One region of the Streptomyces sp. S6 genome, then DNA from elsewhere that is predicted to be linked to it. Evidence: riboswitches for the same ligand, from Rfam matches in the RefSeq annotation. Region 1 holds a riboswitch; the other holds the start of a gene.
What was found. A riboswitch is a leader RNA that binds a small molecule or an ion and turns the genes downstream of it on or off. The one in region 1 is predicted to bind ZMP and ZTP.
Positions count from the first base shown of each region.

Region 1 (11,607 bases):
TCAAGCCGCGTGAAGGCGTCGCCAGCGAGGACGTCGTCCTGGTGGCCGGGCCCGAGGAGTTGGCGGCCCGGTCCCGGGAGATCTTCGCCCGGCGGCCGGGGAGCGTGCTGGTCGTCGAGGAGTACCTCCCCGGCGAGCTGTACACGCTGGAGACACTCGGGGACGGACAGGTCCGGCACGTGCTCGGCGGGTTCCACACCGAGCTGTCGGACCCGCCGGGGTTCATCGAGGAGCGGATGACGTTCGTACCGGCGCACCCCGAGCCGGTGACCGAGCAGGTCCTCGCCCAACTCGACGCCCTCGGGGTCGGGTTCGGGATCTGCCACACCGAGTTCGTCGTGCACGAGGGGCGGGCCCGGCTCATCGAGGTCAACTACCGGGCGATCGGCGACCAGTGCGACCTGCTGCTGGCCCGTCTGCTGGACATCCCGCTCTTCGAGCACGTCCTGCGGACGCACCTGGGCGTCCCGCTCCCGGCCGACCTCGGCGCCCGGCACGACGGCGCCGCCCTGGTGGAGTACCCCTGCGCCGACCGCGCGGGCACGCTCGTCTCGGCCCCTGAGGCGGCCGAACTCGACCTGGACGGCGTCCGGGTGACGTACCGTCCGCTGCGGCAGGCCGGCGAGACGCACCCGCTGTACCGGACGAACCGCGACTACCTGGGAGTTCTCCGCGCCACGGGGACCGACCAGGAGACCGTGGACCGTGTCTCGGCGAAGTTCCTGGCCGACCGGCGCTGGGAGATCCAGCCGTGAACGCGGAGTTGACGCTCCGGGTGCTGAGCGCGCTGCTGCGCGAGGACGTCGTGAGCCTGCGCTCCCTCGGCTCCCTGGAGGAGTACCCCGACGGCCTGTGGATCCGCCGGGCCGACCTGCTGATGCCGGTCGAGCCCGACGGCTTCCAGGCCGACCACGCCGCCCGCCTCCCCCTCCTGAAGCGCACCGACGGCACCGAACTCACCTCGCACACCAGCATCCTGGCCGCCCTGCGCGACCTCGCCGCCCCCGATGACCGGCCCGGATTCGACGCGTTCGCGGAGGAATACCGGCAGACGGAGGAGACGGTACGGCTGCACGACGAGACGCGGACGGCCGTGCTGGACGCCCTCGCCGCACAGCACGGCGCCGACCCGGCCGAATGGTCCACCCTCGCCCTCGACACCCTCGCCGCCCGCCTCGACCACCCGGTGTACCCGACGGCGAGGGGGCGTGCCGGGCTCTCCTGCGAGCAACTCCGGCTGTACGCGCCCGAGTTCCATCCCACCTTCACCTTGAGGTGGGTCGCGGTACCCCGGGAGACGGTCACGTTCAGCGGGACGCTCCCCGCGCTGTGGCCGACGCTCGAAGCGCTGGGCTTGCCCGAGTTGACGGAGACTCATGTCCCGTTCCCCGTCCACCCGTTGACCATCGACGCCTTGCCTGCGGGCGTCGCCCTCTCCGACGTCCCGTATCTGGACGTCGTCCCCACCCTCTCCATGCGCACGGTCGCCGTCGCCGCCGACCCCACCCTCCACCTCAAACTCCCCCTCGCCACCTCGACGTTGGGTCTGCGCAACAAGCGCTCGATCAAGCCGGGGACGCTGGTGGACGGGGCTGCGGGGCAGCGGCTCGTGGAGTGGGTGCTGGAGCGGGAACCCCGGTTCCGGGAGAGCGTGCTGCACGCCGACGAGACGACGTACATGCACGCGGGGCACGAGTTGCTGGCGGTGCTGTGCCGTCGTCAGCCGAGCGAGACGGCCGTGCCGCTGGCGGCGCTGCTCGCTCAGGCTCCGGGCGGACGCCTGGTGGTCGACCATCTCGCGGACCGGTACCACGGGGGCGACCGACTCGCCTTCTTCGACGCCCTGTTCACCCTCCTGTTCGACTGGCACACCACCCTCTTCGGGTACGGCGTCGCCCTGGAGTCGCACCAGCAGAACGTGTCGGTCGTGCTCGAACCGGGGCGTATGCGGCTGCTGTTCAAGGACGACGACGGGCCGCGCGTCAACACCGAACGGCTGGGGCACAGGCCCGCCTTCGACGACGCCCGGACCTTCACCACCGAGGACGGTCCGGTCGCCGACGTCTTCACGACGATCACACTCCATCTCTGCGCCGGCGCCTACGCGTTCGGGCTGTCCGATCCCGCGATCCTGGACCTGATCCGGAACCGGCTCACCGAGGCCGTGGAGCGGCTCGGCGGGGACGCGGGGGCCGTGCTGCGCAAGCGGGTGCTCGAAGCGCCCCGGCTGCCGGTCAAGGCGATGGTGTCCGCCGGGACGCTGCTCAGCAAGGAGCGGTCCGGGGCGGCCGACGTCAACAAGCACTACACCGACGGGCCCAACTACCTGCTGCGGGACGGCTCATGAGCGCCCAGGACGTACGGGCACCCGAGTTCGGGCGCCCGCAGGTGTACGCGGTGGCGGGGTGCTACTTCGTCGCGTCGTTCGCCGCGCTGGGGCTGCCGCCGTATCTCACCGAGATCCTCCCGGAGTTGGGGGACCACCAGGCGCGGTGGGCGGGGGTGCTGTACGTGGTGCCGACGGTGTTCGGCGCGCTCGGCGCCCCGCTGTGGGGGCGGCTCGCGGACCGGTTCGGCCGCAAACGGCTGCTGCTGCGGGCCCAGTTGGGGCTGGCGCTGGCGTTCCTGCTCGCGGGGTGGGCGGACTCGCTGCTGACGTTCACGCTGGCGCTGGTCCTCCAGGGCATCCTGGGCGGGACGTTCGCCGCGTCCAACGGCTATCTGGGCGCGGCGCTCGAAGGGGCCGCGCTGTCGCGGGCGCTCACGCTGATGCAGGGCAGTGCGCGGGCCGCGCTGGTGGCGGCGCCGATCGTGGTCGGCTCGCTGTCGGGCTGGCTGTCACCGCACCGGCAGTACGCGCTCCTCGCCGTCCTGCCGCTGACGGCGGCCGTGCTGCTGGCGCTGCTGCCGGAACCGGCGCCGCGCGAACAGGCCGTCGAGCGGGCGGAGTCGGCCGTCGAGCACACGCCGCTCGTGTCCCTGCCGATGCTGTACGCGCTGGAGTGCGCGTTCGTGTTCTCCACTGTCATCTCCTTCCCGTATCTGATCTCCCTGGTCGACGAGCGGGCGCCCGGGACGTCGGCGGCGCTGTCCGGGGTGCTGTTCGCACTGCCCCACCTCTGTTACCTGGTGACGGCGTTGCCGGTGCACTCCGCGTTCCGGGACCGGCCGTTCGCCGGGCTCGGCCTGGGGTTCGTCCTCATCGCGCTGGGGCTCGCCGGGCACGGGGTGGCGGGGTCGCTGGCCACGCTGGTCCTGGTGCGGCTCGTGCTGGGCGCCGGGCTGACGCTCGGGCTCGTCTGTCTCTCCGTCCTCGCCGCCGACTGCGCTCGGGGGCGGGCGCCCGGCGGGATGTTCGGGTCGCTGGAGTTCTTCTCCAAGGCCGGCGCGGTCGCCGCCGGTGTCGCCGCCGCGGCGGGCAGCGCCCGCTACGGCCCCGCGGCACCCGTACTGACCGGCGGCGCCGCCGCAGCTCTCACCGCCCTCGCGGTCCTCATCCTCGCACCACGCACTCCCTGGAGCCGTTGATGCACTCCCTCACGACCGGACTGCCGACCACCTCTCTACCGACCACCTCTCTGCCGTCCGCCGAAGAGGCCGTCTCCCACACCCTTCTCAACTGTCTGCTGCGCGAGGTCTCCGGGCCCGAGCACCAGAGTGTCGTCACCGACGGCCACCTCCTGCTGCGCCTCCCCCGCCGGGGCGCCCTCCTGCGCGTCGCCGTGCGCCGCACCTCCCTCCTCGGCGCCCACCGCTTCACCGGTCCCGTCCACGAGCAACAGGGCGACGGCTGGGCGGAGATCGACTGGCGCCGGCTCGCCGAGCTCACCCGCGCGGAGTTGTCGCTGCGGACGGGGGTGCGCAACGACGAGTTCCTCGCGCAGGTCGCCTCCAGCCACGAGGCGATCGCGTCGGCACTGACAGGCGTGCACGGCAAGGCAGTTGACGATCCCTACCTGGCGTCCGAGCAGTCGCTGCTGTTCGGCCACCGCTTCCACCCCACCCCCAAGGCCCGCACCGGGGACCCGCGCGACTGGGCCGCGTTCGCGCCGGAGGCGAGGGCGACGTTCCCGCTGCGGTACCTCGCCGTCCGGCCGGAGCTGCTCGCCGAGGAGAGCGCCGAGGCGTGGGCGCCCGACGCGCTGGACGGACTGCGCGAGGCGCCCGAGGGGTACCGGCTGCTGCCGGTACACCCCTGGCAGTACGAGCATCTGCGCGAACACCCCCTGCTGCTGGCCGCGTTGGAGCACGGTGACGTCCTGGACCTCGGGACCGGGGGCCGGGAGTTCGCGGCGACGGCGTCCGTGCGGACCCTGTACGACGGCGAGACGTTCCTCAAGTTCAGCCTGAACGTGCGGATCACGAACTGTCTGCGCAAGAACAGCACTTACGAGCTGACGGGGGCCGTGGCCCTGACCCGCCTCCTCGATCCGGCGCTCCGCGACCTCGCGGAACGCTTCCCGGGAACCGGTGTGCTGCGTGAACCCGCCTACCGTTCACTGGCGTTGCCCGGCCAGGGCGGCACCCCGGACCGGGATCTCCTGGAGGGGTTCGGCGTGATCGTCCGCGAGGGACTCCCCCGGCGGCTGGCCCCCGGCACCACGGCCCTCCTCGCGGCGGCCGTCGCCGACGAGTTCCCGACCGGTGACGCCCAGATCGCCCGGCTCCTGCCGGACGGCTCCCCCGAGACGGCGCTCGCCTGGTGGTCGGCCTACCTGGACCTGCTCCTCCCGCCCGTCCTCGCCGCCTACTTCGACCACGGACTCGTCCTGGAACCGCACCTCCAGAACGTCCTGGTCTGCGTCGGCCCCACCGGCATGCCGGCCCAGGTCCTCTTCCGTGACCTGGAGGGCACCAAGCTGCTCCCCGAGCACCACTCCGACGCGCTCGCCGCCCTCCCGCCGGACGTCGCGGACCCCATGACGTACGACGCGCTGCGCGGCTGGGACCGGGTCGTGTACTGCCTGTTCGTCAACCACGTCGCCGAACTGCTCGCGGCTCTGGCGGACCTCCACCCGTCCCTGGAGGGCGAGTTGTGGGCGGGCGTCCGGTCGGCGCTCACCCGGTACGCCGAGCGCGAGGGATGCCCGCCGAGGCTCGCCGCCCTCCTCGCCGGGGTGCCGCTGCCCGCGAAGGCCAACCTCCTGACCCGCTGGGCACGCAAGGCCGACCGGGAGGCGGGGTACGTACGCCTCGCCTCGCCGCTCGCAAAGGCGCTGCACCTCTCGGGGAGCGTGGTCCGATGAACCGGGTGCACGAGTACGCCCTGACCCTGCCCGCCACCGAACTTCCGTCGTACGTGTACGACTTGGCGGCACTGCGCGACCATGCCGCCGCCGTGCGGGCCGCGTTGCCGCCTCGCGTCGAGGTGTACTACGCCGCCAAGGCGAACCCGGAGGCGGAGATCCTGCGGGCGCTGGGGCCGTACGTCGACGGGTACGAGGTGTCGTCCGGGGGGGAACTCGCCCACGTGGCGGGGGCGGTGCCCGGTCGGGCGCTGGCGTTCGGAGGGCCGGGGAAGACGCCGGACGAGGTGGCCGGGGCGCTGGCGGCCGGAGTCGAGCGGTTCCACGTGGAGAGCGAGGGGGAGCTGCGGATGCTCGCCGAACTCGCGGGCGGGCGGCGGGTTTCCGTGCTGCCCCGGGTCAACCTCGCCGTCCCCGAAGGGTCCCTGTCGGGCAGTCAGCTCGCGATGGGCGGGCGGCCCACGCCGTTCGGGATGGACCCCGAGCAGGCGGCGTCCGTCGCCCGCGTGCTCGCCTCAGGGACGTACGGGAACCTCGAACTCCTCGGCATCCACGCCCACTTGGCGAGCGGACTCGACGCTCCGGCACAGGTCGCCGTCGCGCGGGCCGTCGTCGAGTGGGCCACCGGGCTCGGGGTGCCGCTGGCCGAGGTCAACGTGGGGGGCGGAATGGCCGTCGACTACGGCGATCCCGAGCGGCGGTTCGACTGGGCGGCGTACGGGCAGGGGCTGGCTCACCTCACCGACGCGCATCCGGAGTTGACGCTGCGCATCGAGCCTGGGCGGGCACTCACCGCCTACTGCGGGTGGTACGTCACCGAGGTGCTGGACGTGAAGCGCAGCCACGGCGAGGACTTCGCGGTCGTGCGCGGCGGCACACACCACATGCGGACCCCTGCGACCAAGGGCCACGACCAGCCGTGCGTGGTCCTGCCGGTCGACAAGTGGGAACACCCGTGGCCGCGCGCCCGCACCGAGAGCGAACTCGTCACGCTGGCCGGGCAGTTGTGCACGCCCAAGGATCAACTGGCCCGGGGTGTCCCGGCGCCCGGCCTGCGGGCCGGGGATCGGGTGGCGTTCTCGATGGCGGGGGCGTACGCGTGGAACATCTCCCACCACGATTTCCTGATGCATCCACGGCCGGGGTTCCGGTTCCTGCGCTAGAGGTCACGGCATGAGGAAGGGCCGCCCGGCCGGGCGGCCCTTGTGCCATTGTCCAGGCGCGTTCAGCCCTCGATGGCCGGCAGCAGCCCCGTGACGGGGGCGGCGAGGTCGGTGAGCTGGTGCAGCTGGCCGAGCTCGTTGGGGATGCCGCCGAGCTTCTTCACCTCGCTGACCTGGCTGGACACGCGGGGCATCTTGTCCTGGTGCTCGGCGGGGATGTCGCTGACGGCGAGGTCGTCGAGCAGGGCGATCGGGTTGACCTTGCCGTCGGCCGGGACGGCGTCCGCGGCGCTCGCCATCGGGGCGGCGAGACCGGCGACCCCGGCGGCGAGAGCGGCGGCGGCAAGCATGCGTCGAGTGGAGATCATGCCCTCAGGAACGCGCCGGGCACCCGGCCGGTAACGGGTGGTGAGCGGCGCTCACTCGACAGGCTGAGCGCTTGCCGGGACCGGGACGGCGGAGGACGCTCGTAGGAGTGGGGGCCCTACGGCCCGTCCCCGTCTCGGCCCGCGGCCCTCCCCAGGAGGTCATCACCATGGGCACCGCGACCACCTTCGACACCGAGACCCTCCGCAGGGGAATCGAGGAGTCCTCCGACTCCGCCGGCCTGCTGTCCCTGTACGCCGACGACGCCGAGATCCACGTCATCGACCGCAACACCCAGCCCAGCCACCCCCTCGTCCTGCACGGCCGCGCCGAGATCGCCCGGATGCTCGACGACGTCTACAGCAGGGACATGACCCACAAACTGGAACACTGCGTCGTCCAGGGCGACGAACTCGCCTACACGGAGTCCTGCCGCTACGCCGACGGCACCCGCGTCCTCGCCGAGTCCGCCGTGTCCCTGCGGGACGGCAAGATCGTGCGGCAGACGATGATCCAGGCGTGGGACGAAGAGCCGCAGGGCTGACCCTCAAAAACCCCAGCCCCCACGCCACCCCTGGTCGTGGACCGCCCGCAGCCAGGGCCGCCGCACGGCCGGGTGACGGGCGAGGCGGCGCCGGAACACCCGCTGGTCCGGCCGCAGCGGCACGCGGTACGGACGGTCCGGCGTCGGATGGTCCCGCCACACCCCCTCGGGCAACCCCCCGGACGCCGGCACCGGCAGCACGTCCCGGTCGGGAGGCATGAACGCCAGATACAGCCACACCGAGGCATCCAACCGTCGGCCGCGACCAGAAGGTGGACCAGCACCGCCTGCCACCTGTTGCCCCGCATGCACCGGCAGCGCCACTTCCTCCACCGGCACCGTGAGTTCGGCGCCACATCCGCCGCAGACAAGAACATCCATCGCCGGTGATCCTTCACTCCCCGCGTCACCCGGGTCACCTGGTTTACCCTGTCCCCGGGCCGTGACTGGCGCTGAGGTGGGTCACCACCGGGGAGCGGCCCGGCTGAACTCCTGCCGCGCGCCTGGGCGACGACCACTGAAGTCGACCGCTCAAGGAGCGTGCACCGATGGCCCAGCTGATGGACGGCACCGCCCCGGCCGCCCGCATCGTCGAGAACGCGGCGAAGCGCGCGGCCCAACTCCCCACCCCGCCCTGCCTGGCGACCGTCCTCGTCGGCGAGGACCCGGCGTCGGTGACGTACGTCCGGATGAAGCGCAACCGGTGCCGCAAGGCGGGCATCGAGTCCCGTCACGTCGCACTCCCCGCGCGGACGACGACCGCCGAACTCGTCGCGAGGCTCACGGAGTTGTCGGCGGACCCCGGGGTGCACGGCATCCTCCTCCAGCACCCGATGGGCGAACACGTCGACGAGCGGGCGGCGTTCGAGGCGATCGCCCCGGAGAAGGACGTCGACGGCGTCACCTTCGCGTCGTTCGCGGCGATGAGTTTCGGCCTGCCGGGGTTCGTGTCGTGCACGCCGGGAGGGATCGTGCGGCTGCTGGACGAGTACGGGGTGGACCCGGCGGGGAAGCGGGCGGTGGTCGTCGGCCGGAGCGCGATCCTGGGCAAGCCGGTCGGGATGATGCTGCTGGCCCGGGACGCGACGGTCACGTACTGCCACTCGCGGACGAGGGAGCTGTCCCGGGTCGTGCGGGAGGCGGACATCGTCGTCGCCGCCGTCGGGCGACCCCGGCTGATCGGCGGGGACGCGGTCAAGCCCGGGGCTGTGGTGATCGACGCCGGGTACAACGCGGGGAACGTCGGGGACGTCGACTTCGAGGCGGTGCGGGAGCGGGCCTCGCTGATCACGCCGGTGCCGGGCGGGGTCGGTCCGATGACCATCGCGACGCTGCTGGAGCAGACGGTGGAGGCCGCCGCCCGGCAGCAAGGGGTGAAGTGACCCGGCTCACCGGGTGAACTGGCGCTTTCCGGTAGGTCGTTCTCGGGGCTCCCGCCGCCATACTGTCGATCGTGCGAGTCGCGATCATGACAGCGGGTTCCCGGGGTGACGTGGCCCCCTTCACCGGAGTCGGGCACGCCCTGGCGGGCGCCGGGCACGAGGTCACCCTGGTGACCCACGCCCGCTTCGAGCCCCTCGTCGCGGGGTCCGGGGTGGCCTTCCACGCCCTCCCCGTGGACCCCCGCGCCGAGCTGGAGTCCGCCCGCGGTCGGGCCCTGCACCGCAGCACCAGCGGCCTCGGCAAACTGGCTCGCGTGGTGGGTCTGGCGCGTTCCCTGGTCGCCGAGATGGCGGACGACGTCGTCGAGGCGGCCCGCGAGAGCGATGCGCTGCTGCTGTCGGCGTCCGTGTCCCCGCTGGGCCACGCCGTCGCGGACGCCCTGGGCCTCCCGGCGCTGGATCTCCCCCTCCAACCCCTGGCCGCCACCCGCCACTTCGCGCCTCCGATGCTCGCCGCGGGCTCCCTGGGACCGCACCTCAACCTGCTCCTCGGCCACGTGGTCGACCGCTCCGTCGACCACGTCTTCGCCCCCGCCCTCCCGGCAGTCCGCGCCCGCCTCGGCGTCCCCCGTCCTCCGCGCCGCCTGCGCCGGCCCCGCCGCCCGATGCTGCACGGCTTCAGCCCCCTCGTCGTCCCCCGCCCCACCGACTGGCGCCCCGGCCTCGACGTCACCGGCTACTGGTGGCCCTACGACACCTCGGCCGAACTCCCCGCGCGTCTCAAGGAGTTCCTCGACGCCGGGCCCCCTCCCGTCTTCATCGGCCTGGGCAGCGCGACGGTCCCCGACCCGGCGGGCCTGAGCGCCGAGATCGCCCGGGCGCTGCGCCTGGCGGGGCTGCGCGGCGTCGTCCAGCGGGGCTGGGCGGATCTCGCGGTGGAGGGCGACGGCCTCCTCACCGTCGACGACGTACCGCACTCCCTCCTCTTCCCCCGCATGGCGGCGGTCGTCCACCACTGCGGCGCCGGGACGACCGCGGCCGGCATCCGCGCGGGTGTGCCGTCGGTGCCGGTGCCGATCCAGTTCGACGAGGGTTTCTGGGCGGGGCGGCTGGTGTCGCTGGGGGTGGCCCCGGAGTCGCTGACGCTGGGCGGGCTGTCTGCCGAACGGCTGGCGCGGGCGCTGAGGCGGGCCACCCGGGAACGCGGATTCGCCGAGCGGGCACGGGAGTTGGGGGAACGGGTGCGGGCGGAGGACGGGGTGGCGAGGGTGGTGGAGGCGGTGGGGAGACTCGGGTGAGTCAGCGGCCCACCGGCGGTTCCCGCACCGGCCACTCCCCCACCGGCCGCAGAATCCCCAGCAACTGCCGCACCAGCTCGTCCACCACCTCGTCCAGCGCCGCCTCCACCCACCCCGCGCTCCAGTCGTGCAGCAGTCCGTTCACGCTGCCGATGAACGCGGTTGCCGGGAGGCGGTAGTCCCGGTCGACGGCCTCTCCCCGGGCCGCGGCCGCGCTCGCCTCGGTGACGATCAGGTCGATCCAGCGGGCACGCCGCGCGAGGCGCTGGGATTCGAGGCGGGGGCTGACGCCGACGATCTCGACGAAGGTGATGCGGATCCGGCGGGGGTCGGTGGTGACGTTGCGGGCGTAGGCGCGGAAGATCGCGGTGACGCGTTCGACGAGGGGGAGGCTGTCGACGGCGGCGAAGGTGTCGAGGACGGCCTCCTCTGCCCAGTCGTTGACCTGGAGGTGGAGGGCGGCGAGGACGTCCTCCAGGGTGCGGAACTCCTCGTAGAACTGGCGGGTGGACAGGCCCGCGGCCTCGCTGAGGGCGGCGACCGTGGTGCTGCGGTAGCCGGGTGACCCGCCAAACAGCTCCAGCGCGGCGGTCAGGAACCGGCGGCGGCGTTCCGCCTGTCGTTCCTCCGCGCTCCTCCCGCCGTACCGGCCGGTCGGCCCTTTCAGCCTGCCCGCCAATGGTCCTCCTCTTCCGTTCTGTTCCGTGCCTGCGCCGATTTTGTCGTGTCAGCAGTCTTGTGGCGAACCCCGCCCCCTCCTTACTTTCCAGTAAGTCAGGTCTGAATCCGCACGTCTTCAGATCTGGCGGAGCCGTGTTCACCCATGTCACCGCCCCCGAAGGAGAGAACACTCCCCATGCCTGCTGTCCGACCCAGGCACCTGTGTACGCTCGCCGCCGCTCTCACTCTGACCCTTGCCGCCCCCCTCGCCTCCGCACAGGCCGCCCCGGACGCGGCGGACCTGCGCGAGGTCATGTTCGTCGGGAACAACTGGGACGGTACCGCCGACGTCATCAAGTCGACGGGCGACTTCGCGAAGATCGGCCGGATCAACGTCATCCCCGACAAGGCTCAGCGGATCGCCGAGATCAACGCCAACCCCATCAAGTGGATCTACTACATGGCGATCCGCAACGGCGTCGGCGAGGGGCACGACCAGTACGTGGACGACATGTACACCACGCCCGACGGGTCGTCGGTGGTCGTCTCCCGCCCCAGCTTCGCCGACGTCGTCTCGATCAACCTCGCCACCGGGGCGATCAACTGGCGCTTCCCGGTGTCCGGTTACCGCTCGGACCACATGGCGGTCTCCCCCGACGGCACCCGTGTCGCGGTCTCCGCCTCGATCTCCAACACCGTGCACGTGCTGGACATCGACACGGGCCGCCAGCTGGGGAAGTTCGCGACCGGCGACAAGCCGCACGAGAACATCTTCACCAAGGACGGCAAGTACATCTACAACATGGCGATCGGGGACGTGAACACGAACCTCGACGCGCCCTGGCAGGACTTCACGAAGGGCGACCGGCGCATCACGGTCGTCGACGCGAACACCTATCAGCAGGTCAAGATCATCGACATGCGTCCGAAGCTGGACGCGATCGGCCT
Region 1 is NZ_JBTYMC010000064.1:4,891-16,497, reverse strand. It holds gene ACVNF4_RS11930 (ATP-grasp domain-containing protein) at 1-755, shown strand, start outside; gene ACVNF4_RS11925 (IucA/IucC family protein) at 752-2,347, shown strand; gene ACVNF4_RS11920 (MFS transporter) at 2,344-3,528, shown strand; gene ACVNF4_RS11915 (IucA/IucC family protein) at 3,528-5,246, shown strand; gene ACVNF4_RS11910 (type III PLP-dependent enzyme) at 5,243-6,409, shown strand; gene ACVNF4_RS11905 (hypothetical protein) at 6,472-6,777, opposite strand; gene ACVNF4_RS11900 (nuclear transport factor 2 family protein) at 6,945-7,319, shown strand; gene ACVNF4_RS11895 (hypothetical protein) at 7,323-7,700, opposite strand; ZMP/ZTP riboswitch at 7,752-7,835, shown strand; gene ACVNF4_RS11890 (bifunctional 5,10-methylenetetrahydrofolate dehydrogenase/5,10-methenyltetrahydrofolate cyclohydrolase) at 7,868-8,701, shown strand; gene ACVNF4_RS11885 (glycosyltransferase) at 8,788-9,999, shown strand; gene ACVNF4_RS11880 (TetR/AcrR family transcriptional regulator) at 10,001-10,678, opposite strand; gene ACVNF4_RS11875 (YncE family protein) at 10,856-11,607, shown strand, end outside.

Region 2 (11,607 bases), on a different contig from region 1:
TTCGTGCCGGTCACCCCGGGGACCCGGTACGTCACCGTCGGGGGCGCGATCGGCGCCGACATCCACGGCAAGAACCACCACGCGTCCGGCTCCTTCGCCCGGCACGTCCCCTCGTTCGAGCTCCTCACCGCCGACGGCACGGTCCGCACCGTCCGCCAGGGCACCCCCCTGTTCGACGCGACCGCCGGGGGCATGGGCCTGACCGGCGTGATCCTCACCGCGCGCGTGCGCCTGCTGCCCGTCGAGACGTCCCTGATGGCCGTCGACACGGAACGCGCCGCCGACCTCGACGACCTGATGGCCAAGCTGACGGAGAGCGACCGGCACCACCGGTACTCCGTCGCCTGGATCGACCTCCTCGCGCGCGGGACGTCCACCGGCCGAGCCGTCCTCACGCGCGGCGACCACGCACCCCTGGACGCCCTCTCCGCACGCGCGCGCACGCACCCCCTCGCGTTTCGCCCCCCGACGCTCCCCGCCGCTCCCGCCTTCCTCCCCGGCGGCCTGCTGACCCGCACGACCGTCGGCGCCTTCAACGAGCTCTGGTACCGGCGGGCCCCCCGCACGCGTGCCGGTGAACTCCAGCGGATCTCCACGTTCTTCCACCCCCTGGACGGCGTTCCGCACTGGAACCGGATCTACGGGCGGGCCGGGTTCGTGCAGTACCAGTTCGTCGTCGGGCACGGGCAGGAGGAGGCGCTGCGGCGGATCGTCCGGCGGATCTCCGAGCGGCGCTGCCCGTCGTTCCTCGCGGTCCTCAAGCGGTTCGGGGACGGCGACCCCGGGTGGCTGTCCTTCCCCCGCCCCGGCTGGACCCTCGCGCTCGACATCCCCGCCGCCCTGCCCGGCCTCGCGGGCTTCCTGGACGAGCTGGACGACGAGGTCGCCGGCGCGGGCGGGCGCGTGTACCTCGCCAAGGACTCCCGGCTGCGGCCGGAGCTGCTGGCGGCGATGTACGCGCGCGTGGACGATTTCCGCGAACTGCGCGCCCAGCTCGACCCGCGCGGGGTGTTCGTGTCCGACCTCGCGCGCCGACTGTCCCTCTAAAAATGAGACTCAGTTAAAAACAAGTCACGGTGAAATCTGAAACGGAGTCACGGTGAAAGACGCCTTCGGCCTCCCCCAGTCCCTCCTGATCCTCGGCGGCACCTCCGAGATCGCCCTCGCCACCGCCCGCCGCCTCATCGCCCGCCGCACCCGCACGGTATGGCTCGCCGGCCGCCCCTCCCCCGCGCTGGAGAACGCCGCCACCGGACTGCGAAAGCTCGGCGCGGACGTCCGTACGGTCGCCTTCGACGCGCTCGACGCCGAGTCCCACGAGACGGCGCTCGGGAAGGTCTTCGCGGAGGGGGACATCGACGTCGTCCTCCTCGCGTTCGGCGTCCTCGGGGACCAGGCGCAGGACGAGCGCGAGCCCCTCGCCGCCGCGCGCGTGGCGCAGACGAACTACACCGGGGCCGTCTCCTCCGGCCTCGTCGCCGCCCGCGCGCTCCAGACGCAGGGCCACGGGTCGCTCGTCGTGCTCTCCTCCGTCGCCGGGGAACGCGCCCGGCGCGCGAACTTCATCTACGGCTCCAGCAAGGCCGGCCTCGACGCGTTCGCCCAGGGCCTCGGCGACGCCCTCCACGGCACCGGCGTGCACGTCATGGTCGTCCGCCCCGGGTTCGTGCGGACGAAGATGACGGCGGGCCTCCCGGAGGCGCCCCTCGCCACCACGCCCGAGGCGGTCGCGACGGCCATCGAGGTGGGCCTGCGGCGGCGGGCGGAGACGGTGTGGGTGCCGGGGGTGCTGCGGGTGGTGATGTCGGCGCTGCGGCATGTGCCGCGGGGGGTGTTCCGGAGGCTGCCGGTGTAGGTCTACAGGCTGGGGACCGAGTCCACCGGCGCCGACGCCTGCGGCGGGACCGTCGCGGTGCCGAACGGGTACTCCCGCAGGGTCCGCCAGACACCGTCGGGGCCCTGCGCGTAGAGGGAGAAGCCCGTGCAGGACCACTCGGCCTCGTAGCCGGACAGCTCCTCGAACGCGCGGTCCATCGCGGGGTCGTCGATGCCGTGGGCGACCGTCACGTGCGGGTGGTACGGGAACTGGAGTTCGCGGGCGACCGGCCCGGACGCGTCACGGACCTGGTGCTGGAGGCGGGCGCACTCCTCGACACCCTCGACGACCCGGACGTAGACCACCGGGGAGAGCGGGCGGAACGTGCCGGTCCCGGACAGGCGCATCGGGAACGGGCGGCCCGCGCGGGCGACGTCCGTCAGGTACGCCTGGACCGCCGGGAGCGCGTCACCGTCGACCTCCGTCGGCGGCACCAGAGTGACGTGCGTGGGGATGCCGTGCGCGGCGGCGTCGCCGAAGCTCGCGCGCAGCTCCTGGAGCAGGCTGCCGTGAGGCTCCGGGACCGCGATCGACACGCCGATCGTTACGGTCCCCACGTCGTCTCCTGTCGTCTGGTTGTGCTGCCGGTGTCCGTGCCGTCCGGCTATCGACTGTACGGCCACGGCCCGCGTACGGGCAGGCGTGGCCGGAGTGATGTGCAGCGCTCTTGACCGGCGGACGCCGGTGACGGTCCTGTGCGCGCGGGCGCTCAGCGCTTCGCGGGTCAGTGCTTCGCGGGGAGGAAACCCACCCGGTCGTAGGTGGCGGCGAGGGTCTCGGCGGCCACGGAACGCGCCTTCTCCGCGCCCTTCGCGAGGATCGCGTCCAGCGTCTCCGGGTCGTCCAGGTACTGCTGCGTGCGCTCCCTGAAGGGGGTCACGAAATCTACGACGATGTCCGCGAGGTCCGTCTTGAGAGCGCCGTACATCTTGCCCTCGTACTCCGCCTCCAGCTCGGCGATGCTCTTGCCGGTCAGCGTCGAGTGGATGGTGAGCAGGTTGCTGACGCCGGGCTTGTTCACGGTGTCGAAGCGGACGACCGTCTCCGTGTCGGTGACGGCGCTCTTGACCTTCTTCGCGGTCGCCTTCGGCTCGTCGAGGAGGTTGATGAGACCCTTCGGCGTGGACGCCGACTTGCTCATCTTGACCGCCGGGTCCTGAAGGTCGTAGATCTTCGCCGTCTCCTTCAGGATGTACGGCTTCGGAATCGTGAACGTCTCCCCGAACCGGCCGTTGAACCGCTCCGCGAGGTCACGCGTCAGCTCGATGTGCTGCCGCTGGTCCTCACCGACCGGCACCTCGTTCGCCTGGTACAGCAGGATGTCCGCGACCTGGAGGATCGGGTACGTGAACAGTCCGACACTCGCGCTCTCCGCGCCCTGCCGCGCCGACTTGTCCTTGAACTGCGTCATCCTCGACGCCTCGCCGAACCCCGTCAGGCAGTTCATCACCCACGCGAGCTGCGCGTGCTCCGGGACGTGGCTCTGCACGAACAGCGTGCAGCGTTCCGGGTCCAGCCCCGCCGCGAGCAGCTGCGCCACCGCGAGCCGAGTGTTCGACCGCAACTCCGCCGGGTCCTGCGGGATCGTGATCGCGTGCAGGTCTACGACCATGTAGAACGCGTCGTGCGACTCCTGGAGCGCCACCCACTGACGGACGGCACCCAGGTAGTTGCCCAGGTGGAACGAGCCGGCGGTGGGCTGGATGCCGGAGAGTACGCGGGGGCGAGCAGAGGCCATGGGGTCATTGTCTCAGGTCTTGGGGGGCGGTTGGGAACGGGTGGGGTTGGGGGGCCGGCGTTGAGGGGTTTGGTTTTTTGTGGGCGTTGGTTGTCGGGCTGGCGCGCGGGGCTGTGACATTGGCTCTCTCGCCTACGGGGCGCCCAAGTCGGTGTCGAGGACACGACCGTGCTCAGCCCTTCGGGCCTCCGCGCGCCCGCGCCCTCGACACCGACGCGCCCCTTCGGCTCCTTCGCGGCCGGTGGCCGGAGAGGGTGGCTGAGTTGGTGGGCACTCAACCGGCGTTCGTGGAGATTGGGCGCGCGGTGCTGGAAGAAGGCCCGGCGTTCGGGGATGCGGGCGCGCGGTGCTGGAAGAGGGCCCGGCGTTCGGGGGTGCGAGTGCGCGGTGTTGGAGGAGGGCCCGGTGTTTGAGGGTGCGGGCGCGCGACGATGGCGGCGCAGCCGCCTCCTTAGGGGCGCGGGGAACTGCGCGAACAACCACAACAAGCCCGCAGCCGCCCACCCACCAAAACCACCCGAGCCAGTGGGCGCATACCCGGCGCCGAGGAAGCCTGAACACGAGTACGCGGCCATGGCGGCGCAGCCGCCTCCTTAGGGGCGCGGGGAACTGCGCGAACAACCACAACGAACCCGCAGCCGCCCACCCACCAAAACCACCCGACCCAGTGGGCACTCACCCAGCGTCGGGTGGTCTTGTGGCCGGCTCAGCCGAGGTCGATCTCCGGGTACAGGGGGAAGCCCTGGACCAGATCCGTCGCTCGCTGGGCGATTTCCTGGGACACCTTCTCGTCCAGGACGTGGGCCGCCTTCGAAGGCGCCCCCGACTTCGTCGTCCCCGCCTCCGTCGCCGTCAGGACTCGGTCGATCAGGCCCGCCACCTCGTCCATCTCGCCCACGCCCAGACCACGCGTCGTCAGTGCCGGGGTACCGATGCGGATGCCGGACGTGTACCAGGCGCCGTTGGGGTCGGCGGGGATGGCGTTGCGGTTGGTGACGATGCCGGAGTCGAGGAGGGCCGACTCCGCCTGGCGGCCGGTGAGACCGTAGGACGTGGCGACGTCGATGAGGTTGAGGTGGTTGTCCGTGCCGCCGGTCACCAGGGTGGCACCCCTCCGCATCAGGCCCTCGGCCAGCGCGCGGGAGTTGTCGACGATGCGCTGGGCGTAGTCCTGGAAGGAGGGCCGGCGGGCCTCGGCCAGGGCGACGGCCTTGGCGGCCATGACGTGGGGCAGCGGGCCGCCGAGGACCATCGGGCAACCCCGGTCGACCTGGTCCTTGAGGGAGTCGTCGCACAGGACCATGCCGCCGCGCGGGCCGCGCAGGGACTTGTGGGTCGTGGTCGTGACGATCTGGGCGTGCGGGACGGGGTCGAAGTCGCCGGTGAGAACCTTGCCCGCGACGAGGCCCGCGAAGTGCGCCATGTCGACCATGAGGGTCGCGCCGACCTCGTCCGCGATCTCCCGCATGAGGCGGAAGTTCACGAGGCGCGGGTACGCGGAGTACCCGGCGACGAGGATGAGCGGCTTGAACTCGCGGGCCTGGGCGCGCAGGGCGTCGTAGTCGATGAGGCCGGTCGCCGGGTCGGTGCCGTAGGAGCGCTGGTGGAACATCTTGCCGGAGATGTTGGGGCGGAAGCCGTGGGTGAGGTGGCCGCCCGCGTCCAGGGACATGCCGAGCATCCGCTGGTTGCCGAAGGCCTGCCGCAGCTCGGCCCAGTCCGCCTCGGAGAGGTCGTTGATCTGGCGGACGCCGGTCTTCTCCAGGAACGGCGCCTCGACGCGGTCCGCGAGGACGGCCCAGAAGGCGACGAGGTTCGCGTCGATCCCGGAGTGCGGCTGGACGTACGCGTGCCGGGCGCCGAACAGCTCGCGGGCGTGCTCGGCGGCGAGCGACTCGACGGTGTCGACGTTGCGGCACCCGGCGTAGAAGCGGCGGCCGACCGTGCCCTCGGCGTACTTGTCGCTGAACCAGTTCCCCATGGCCAGGAGGGTCGCCGGGGAGGCGTAGTTCTCGGACGCGATCAGCTTGAGCATCTCGCGCTGGTCGTGGACCTCCTGGCCGATCGCGTCGGCCACGCGCGGCTCCACCGCGCGGATGACGTCGAGGGCCGCGCGGAACGCGGTGGACTGGGTGGAGAGGGGCTCGGACATGAGACCTCCGGACGTAGGGCTACGGCGTTCGGTGTTCAGGTTCGGCCCAGGCGCACGGCACTGGTGATTCCGGGCCGCTCCCCGATGGTCCGTCCCATCCCAGCGCGCCAGTCACGGCCCTCGGCCAGCCTACCCGGTGGCCTCGATCCGCCAGTGGCCCACTTCGCGGTGAACAGAGTCATAGATGGCGGACCCGTCGCCGGGTTTCAGGTCGTAGTGGTGGAGGTTTCCGCCCCAGTAGCGCAGGGCCCGGCCGAGTTCTTCGGCTGGGCGTTCGGGGTCGACGGTCACTTCGAGCACGAATTTCGCGGTCGTCATGGCTTCTATGGTTTCACTGACCTACCCTGTGAGACTTTTCGGCGAACGTTCCTGGTCGATCGCCGAAAAGTCTCAAACTCACCGGATGACGTGCGGCACGAACCTCGCGTACTCGTCCGTCACCAGCCCCGCCGACTCCCGCATCCCGAGCCCCGCCGCCTCCCCCTCGACGGTCCACGCCCCCAGCACGACGTGGTTCCCGTCGAAGGCGGGCAGGGGGGCCAGTTGCTGATAGCAGCAGGGTTCGTCGCGGACGACGACGGCGGCGCCGGCCGGGTGGACGACGACCCCGGCGCCCTCGCGGCCCAGGAGCGGCTTGGAGACGTACCCGGCGTCGGCCAGTTCGCGGGGGCCGTCGAGGAAGGCGGGGAGGAGGTTGGGGTGGCCGGGATACAGCTCCCAGAGGATCGCCAGCAGCGCCTTGTTGCTGAGGAGCATCTTCCAGGCGGGCTCGATCCACAGGGTGGTGCCGGTGCCGCCGCCGTTGTCGAGGGTGTCGAGGACGTGCTCGCCGAAGCGGTCGGTGGTGAGCCACTCCCAGGGGTAGAGCTTGAAGCAGCTGCGGATGAACCTGAGTTTGTTGTCGACGAACCTGCCGGAGAGGCGGTCGAAGCCGATGTCCTCGACGGGGATCCAGTCCGTGTCGATCCCCGCCTGTTCCGCCGTCTCCTTGAGGTAGGCGACGGTCATCAGGTCCTCGCCGAGTTCGTCGGCGGTGGAGTGCGCGAAGTACAGGGGGCTGCCGGGCGGCAGCAGAGCGCCCTGTCTCTTCCAGGCGGCGACGAGGCGTTCGTGGAGGGAGTTCCACTGGTCGGCGCCGGGGAAGCGGTCCTCCATCCAGAACCACTGGGGGGACGCCGCCTCGACCAGCGAGGTGGGGGTGTCGGCGTTGTACTCCAGCAGCTTCGCCGGGCCGGTGCCGTCGTAGCGCAGGTCGAACCGGCCGTAGAGGGAAGGGAGTTCGGCGCGGCGGTGCCAGGACTCGGTGACGGCGGCCACGGTCCGGGGGTCGGTGATGCCGAGGTCGGTGAAGCGGTGCGCGCGGACGATGTGGTCGGCCGCCGCGAGGCACATGCGGTGCAGGTCCTCGACGGTCTCCTCCAGGGTCTCGACCTCGTCGAGGGTGAAGGAGTAGTAGGCGCTCTCGTCCCAGTAGGGGCGCAGTTCGCCGTCCGCGTGCCGGGAGAGGGGGTAGATCAGCCCCTGCTCCTCCACGGTCCGCTGCCAGTGGGGGCGGGGTTCGATGGTGTGGCGTATCACGGCGCGGCTCAGCCGCCGGAGCTGCCGTGGCCGCCGTCGCTGCCGCCGAACCCGCCCCGGTCGACGCCGCTGCCGCCGCTCGTGCTCGAACTCCCCGACCCCGAACGGGAGTTGCTGAAGGAGCCGTCCTTCACCCACGAGCCGTTCTTCGTGCCGCCGTGGTACCAGGACGACACCGTGGTGCTCTTGGACGACTTGCAGTTCCGGTCGGAGACGATCTTGTAGCCCTTCGCCGCGTTGTAGCTGTTGCGGTCGACGCAGCGTTTGTCCGCGTCGGAGGAGCAGGCGGTGAGGGCCACCGCGAGGATGCCGACGCCGCCGAGGACGACCGTGCCCGAGCGAAGCCTTCTGGGTGTGTCCGCCATGTCCATGTCTCCCCGTGTCGCTTTTTAGGTCATGCGTTCGGTCACCAGCCTAGAGATCGGTGAGAGTCCGTGTACGGCAGCCCCCGGCACCGCCCCCTCCCCTACAGTCCGTTTGTGATGTTCGGCATGGTGTGTGCGCTGGCGGCGGCGGTCTGTTTCGGTACGGCGACGGTGTGGCAGGCGGTGGCCACGAGGGAAGCGGCGGCCGGCGGGCCGGGCGGCGGGGAGGCCGCGCTGCTGCTGCGGGCCGTCCGGCAGTGGCGGTACGTCGCGGGGCTCGGCCTCGACGGGCTGGGGTTCGTGTTCCAGGTGCTCGCGCTCAGGTCGGTGCCGATCTACGCGGTCGGCGCGGCGCTCGCGGCGAGCCTCGCGGTGACGGCGGTGGTGGCGGCGCGGATGCTGCGGGTGCGGCTGAGCCGGACGGAGTGGACGGCCGTCGCGGTGGTGTGCGCGGGGCTCGCGATGCTGGGGCTGGCCTCCGGCGAGGAGGGCACGCGGCACGGGTCGGACGCGTTGAGGTGGACGGTGCTCGGTGCCGCCGTCTGCATTCTGCTGCTCGGGTTCTGCGGTGGGCGGCTGCCGGAGCGGGGGCGGGCGCTCACGCTGGGGCTCGGCGCCGGGTTCGGGTTCGGGGTGGTGGAGGTGGGGGTGCGGCTGATCGACTCGCTGCGGCCGGTGCCGCTGCTGGGCAACCCGGCGTCGTACCCGGTGCTGGTGGGTGGGGGTGCGGCCTTTCTGCTGCTCACCTCCGCGATCCAGCGGGGGTCGGTGACCGCCGCGACGGCCGGGATGGTGATCGGGGAGACCGTCGGACCGGCCGCCGTGGGGGTGATCTGGCTCGGGGACCGGACGCGGGAGGGGCTCGCGTGGCTCGCCGTGCTGGGGTTCGCGGTGGCGGTGGTGGGGGCGCTGGCGCTGGCGCGGTTCGGGGAGGCGCCGCAGGAGGCGACCGCTTCACAGGCGTCCCAGTAGACTCGGCCGACGTGGCGGACACCCAGTACGAAGACCTGTTGCGACGCGTGCTCGACTCCGGGACGGCCAAGGCCGACCGGACGGGCACCGGTACCCGGAGTGTCTTCGGGCACCAACTGCGCTACGACCTCTCCCAGGGGTTCCCGCTGGTCACCACGAAGAAGGTGCACCTCAAGTCGATCGTCTACGAGCTGCTGTGGTTCCTGCGCGGCGACTCGAACGTGAAGTGGCTCCAGGACAACGGCGTCACGATCTGGGACGAGTGGGCGGACGCCGACGGCGAACTGGGTCCCGTGTACGGCGTCCAGTGGCGCTCCTGGCCGACGCCGGACGGGCAGCACATCGACCAGCTGAGCGAGGTCCTGGAGACCCTGCGCCGCGACCCCGACTCCCGCCGGATGATCGTCTCCGCGTGGAACGTCGCCCAGCTCCCCGAGATGGCGCTCGCCCCCTGCCACGCGTTCTTCCAGTTCTACGTCGCCGACGGCAAGCTCTCCTGCCAGCTGTACCAGCGCAGCGCCGACCTGTTCCTCGGCGTCCCCTTCAACATCGCCAGCTACGCGCTGCTGACGCACATGGTCGCCGCGCAGACCGGCCTCGAACCAGGCGACTTCATCTGGACCGGCGGGGACTGCCACATCTACGACAACCACGTCGACCAGGTGACGCAACAGCTCTCCCGCACACCGCTGGACTTCCCTCGCTTGAAGCTGCACGAGGCGGCGTCCCTCTTCGACTACACGTACGACGACGTCGAGGTGGTCGACTACCAGCACCACCCCGCCATCAAGGCCCCGGTGGCCGTCTGATGACCGTCGGCCTCATCTGGGCACAGACCCTGAACGGCGTCATCGGCGCCGCCGGCACGATCCCCTGGCGCATCCCCGAGGACATGGCCCACTTCAAGGCGACCACCCTGGGCCACCCGGTGGTGATGGGCCGCCGCACCTGGGACTCCGTCCCTCCCCGCTTCCGCCCCCTCCCGGGCCGCCGCAACATCGTCATCACCCGCGACCCCTCCTGGACGTCCGACGGCGCCGACCGCGTGGGTTCGGTACCGGAGGCGCTCCAGGTCGCCGGGGACGAGGTGTGGGTCATCGGCGGCGGCGAGATCTACCTGTCCGCCCTGGAGTACGCCACCACCCTGTCCGTCACGGAGATCGACACGGAACTCCCAGGCGACACGTACGCGCCCGACCTGGACGAGTCGTGGCAGGTCACGCGGGACGGCGAGTGGCTGACGTCCACGTCCGGACTGCGGTACCGGATCAGGGAGTTCGGCCGCCGGGGGTGATGGGCGGGGTGGGGTGCGGGCGGTTCGCGGGGCACTGGACTGCCGCAATGTGCCGTCACGCTGTCGGCTCATCGCCGGATGTCCGTCCGTTCACCCACTGCTGAGCCTCCGCGAGGTTCACGGCGGTGCCCGCAGGTCCGTACGAGAACCCGTTCCACTCCTCCAGCGCCCTCGGCTCATCGGGCCGGAGGTGACCGCCGCCGCCGTGGAGCGGGCGGTGCCGACGTCAGATGTCCAGCGGCGGGCGGCGCCGTTTGTGGTACGCCGCCAGTGGATCGTCGGCGTCGATGTGCGGGACCGCGCGAGACGGCCGGTTCGGGGGTCCGGGTCGGGAGTGCTTGCCCATGCGCTCGATGGTCTCAGGCGGCGACAGTGGTGGGCCGGGTCTCGGAAATGCCGACCCGGCCGGTCTCGATGCGGTCGAGTTTTGCTGGAACCCATCCCAGTACGCGAGCTACCGCGTCCCGCGTTCCGTGTACTCCATCCTCGTGTCGTGCGTCAGCGCTGTCGACGGCGACCATGGTCGGGGCGGCAGCGTCATGTTCCTGTCCGGCGTCCCACATGAGCGTGCCGGGGATCTGCGGGAAGCGCGACGGCCCTCCATCGCCGACGATGCAGGGCCGTACGTTGTTCTCGCCCTCACGAAACGTCGGGAGCCGCCTCGACGCTGTACTCGTAGCCGATGGCCAGCCGGTACGGCAGGCACCATTCGCCGTACTCGATCACTCCCTGGTCGTCCCAGAGCCGGTGGACGCCGGCCAGGATGGGGGAACCGGTGCGCAGTCCGAGGAAGCCCGCTTCGCGTGCGTCGGCGTCGCGGCCGTGGATGTCGTCGCGTCCTGCGGTCACCTGCCTGCCAGTGGCCTGCTGGATCTTCAGGAGCAGTCCGGGGGAGGAGGTCCGTGATGTGGAGAGCAGTTCGGGGACGGCGGCGGCGAAGTGAGCCGGGTGCCAGGTGACGAAGAGGCCGGTGCGCTGCGAGCCCTTGCCGGTGTGCCACTGACGGCGTACGACCTGGTCGCCGTCGTCCAGGTCGAAGATCTCGGCGACGTACTGGGGTGGTTTGATCAGTTCCGCGGTCGTCACGATCATCGTCTCGCCCTCGGCGAGCACGGAGCCGGTGCGCAGGACGCGGGTGATGCGGTCATAGCCGGAGGGGGCGACTTCGGGGGCGTTGGCGACGAAGGTTCCGCGTCGCGATGTGGTGATGTAGCCCTCGACCTGGAGCTGATCGAGGGAGCGGCCGAGGGTGGCGATGGACACGCCCTCGCTCTTGGCGAGTTCCCTTACGGGCGGGAGTTTCTCGCCTTCTTTCAGGGCTCCGTCGAGGATGCGGCGGCGGATGCGTTCGGCGACTTGCATGTAGGGGTGGTTGGCGTCCGGCATGGCGTCTCCCGGGGTGGTGTCCTAGGGCACGGATTACTGTACTAGGACATGAGTAACCCATTCAGGGGAGTTGTCGAGCTTCACTGGTGCCACTGCCCTAGGACACGCTACTTTCTGTCCTAGGACACGCGTCGAACCCCCGCGACGGGCGAACGTCCGGGGGCATGGCCGACGCCTGGTTAGGAGTGCCGACATGCAGGACCATATCCGCTGTATTGCCGCCTGGCTGCTGGGTGTACCGAGGCC
Region 2 is NZ_JBTYMC010000053.1:18,652-30,258, forward strand. It holds gene ACVNF4_RS10385 (FAD-binding protein) at 1-1,047, shown strand, start outside; gene ACVNF4_RS10390 (decaprenylphospho-beta-D-erythro-pentofuranosid-2-ulose 2-reductase) at 1,100-1,855, shown strand; gene ACVNF4_RS10395 (2'-5' RNA ligase family protein) at 1,858-2,433, opposite strand; gene trpS (tryptophan--tRNA ligase) at 2,601-3,614, opposite strand; gene ACVNF4_RS10405 (glycine hydroxymethyltransferase) at 4,321-5,766, opposite strand; ZMP/ZTP riboswitch at 5,804-5,891, opposite strand; gene ACVNF4_RS10410 (hypothetical protein) at 5,896-6,084, opposite strand; gene ACVNF4_RS10415 (glutathionylspermidine synthase family protein) at 6,163-7,344, opposite strand; gene ACVNF4_RS10420 (hypothetical protein) at 7,353-7,709, opposite strand; gene ACVNF4_RS10425 (DMT family protein) at 7,836-8,681, shown strand; gene ACVNF4_RS10430 (thymidylate synthase) at 8,693-9,490, shown strand; gene ACVNF4_RS10435 (dihydrofolate reductase) at 9,490-9,975, shown strand; partial or broken gene ACVNF4_RS10440 (DUF6087 family protein) at 10,031-10,165, opposite strand; gene ACVNF4_RS10445 (GntR family transcriptional regulator) at 10,615-11,361, opposite strand.
Region 2: it holds a riboswitch for ZMP and ZTP, as region 1 does, so the genes downstream of both, ACVNF4_RS10405 (glycine hydroxymethyltransferase) here and ACVNF4_RS11890 (bifunctional 5,10-methylenetetrahydrofolate dehydrogenase/5,10-methenyltetrahydrofolate cyclohydrolase) in region 1, are expected to answer to the same signal.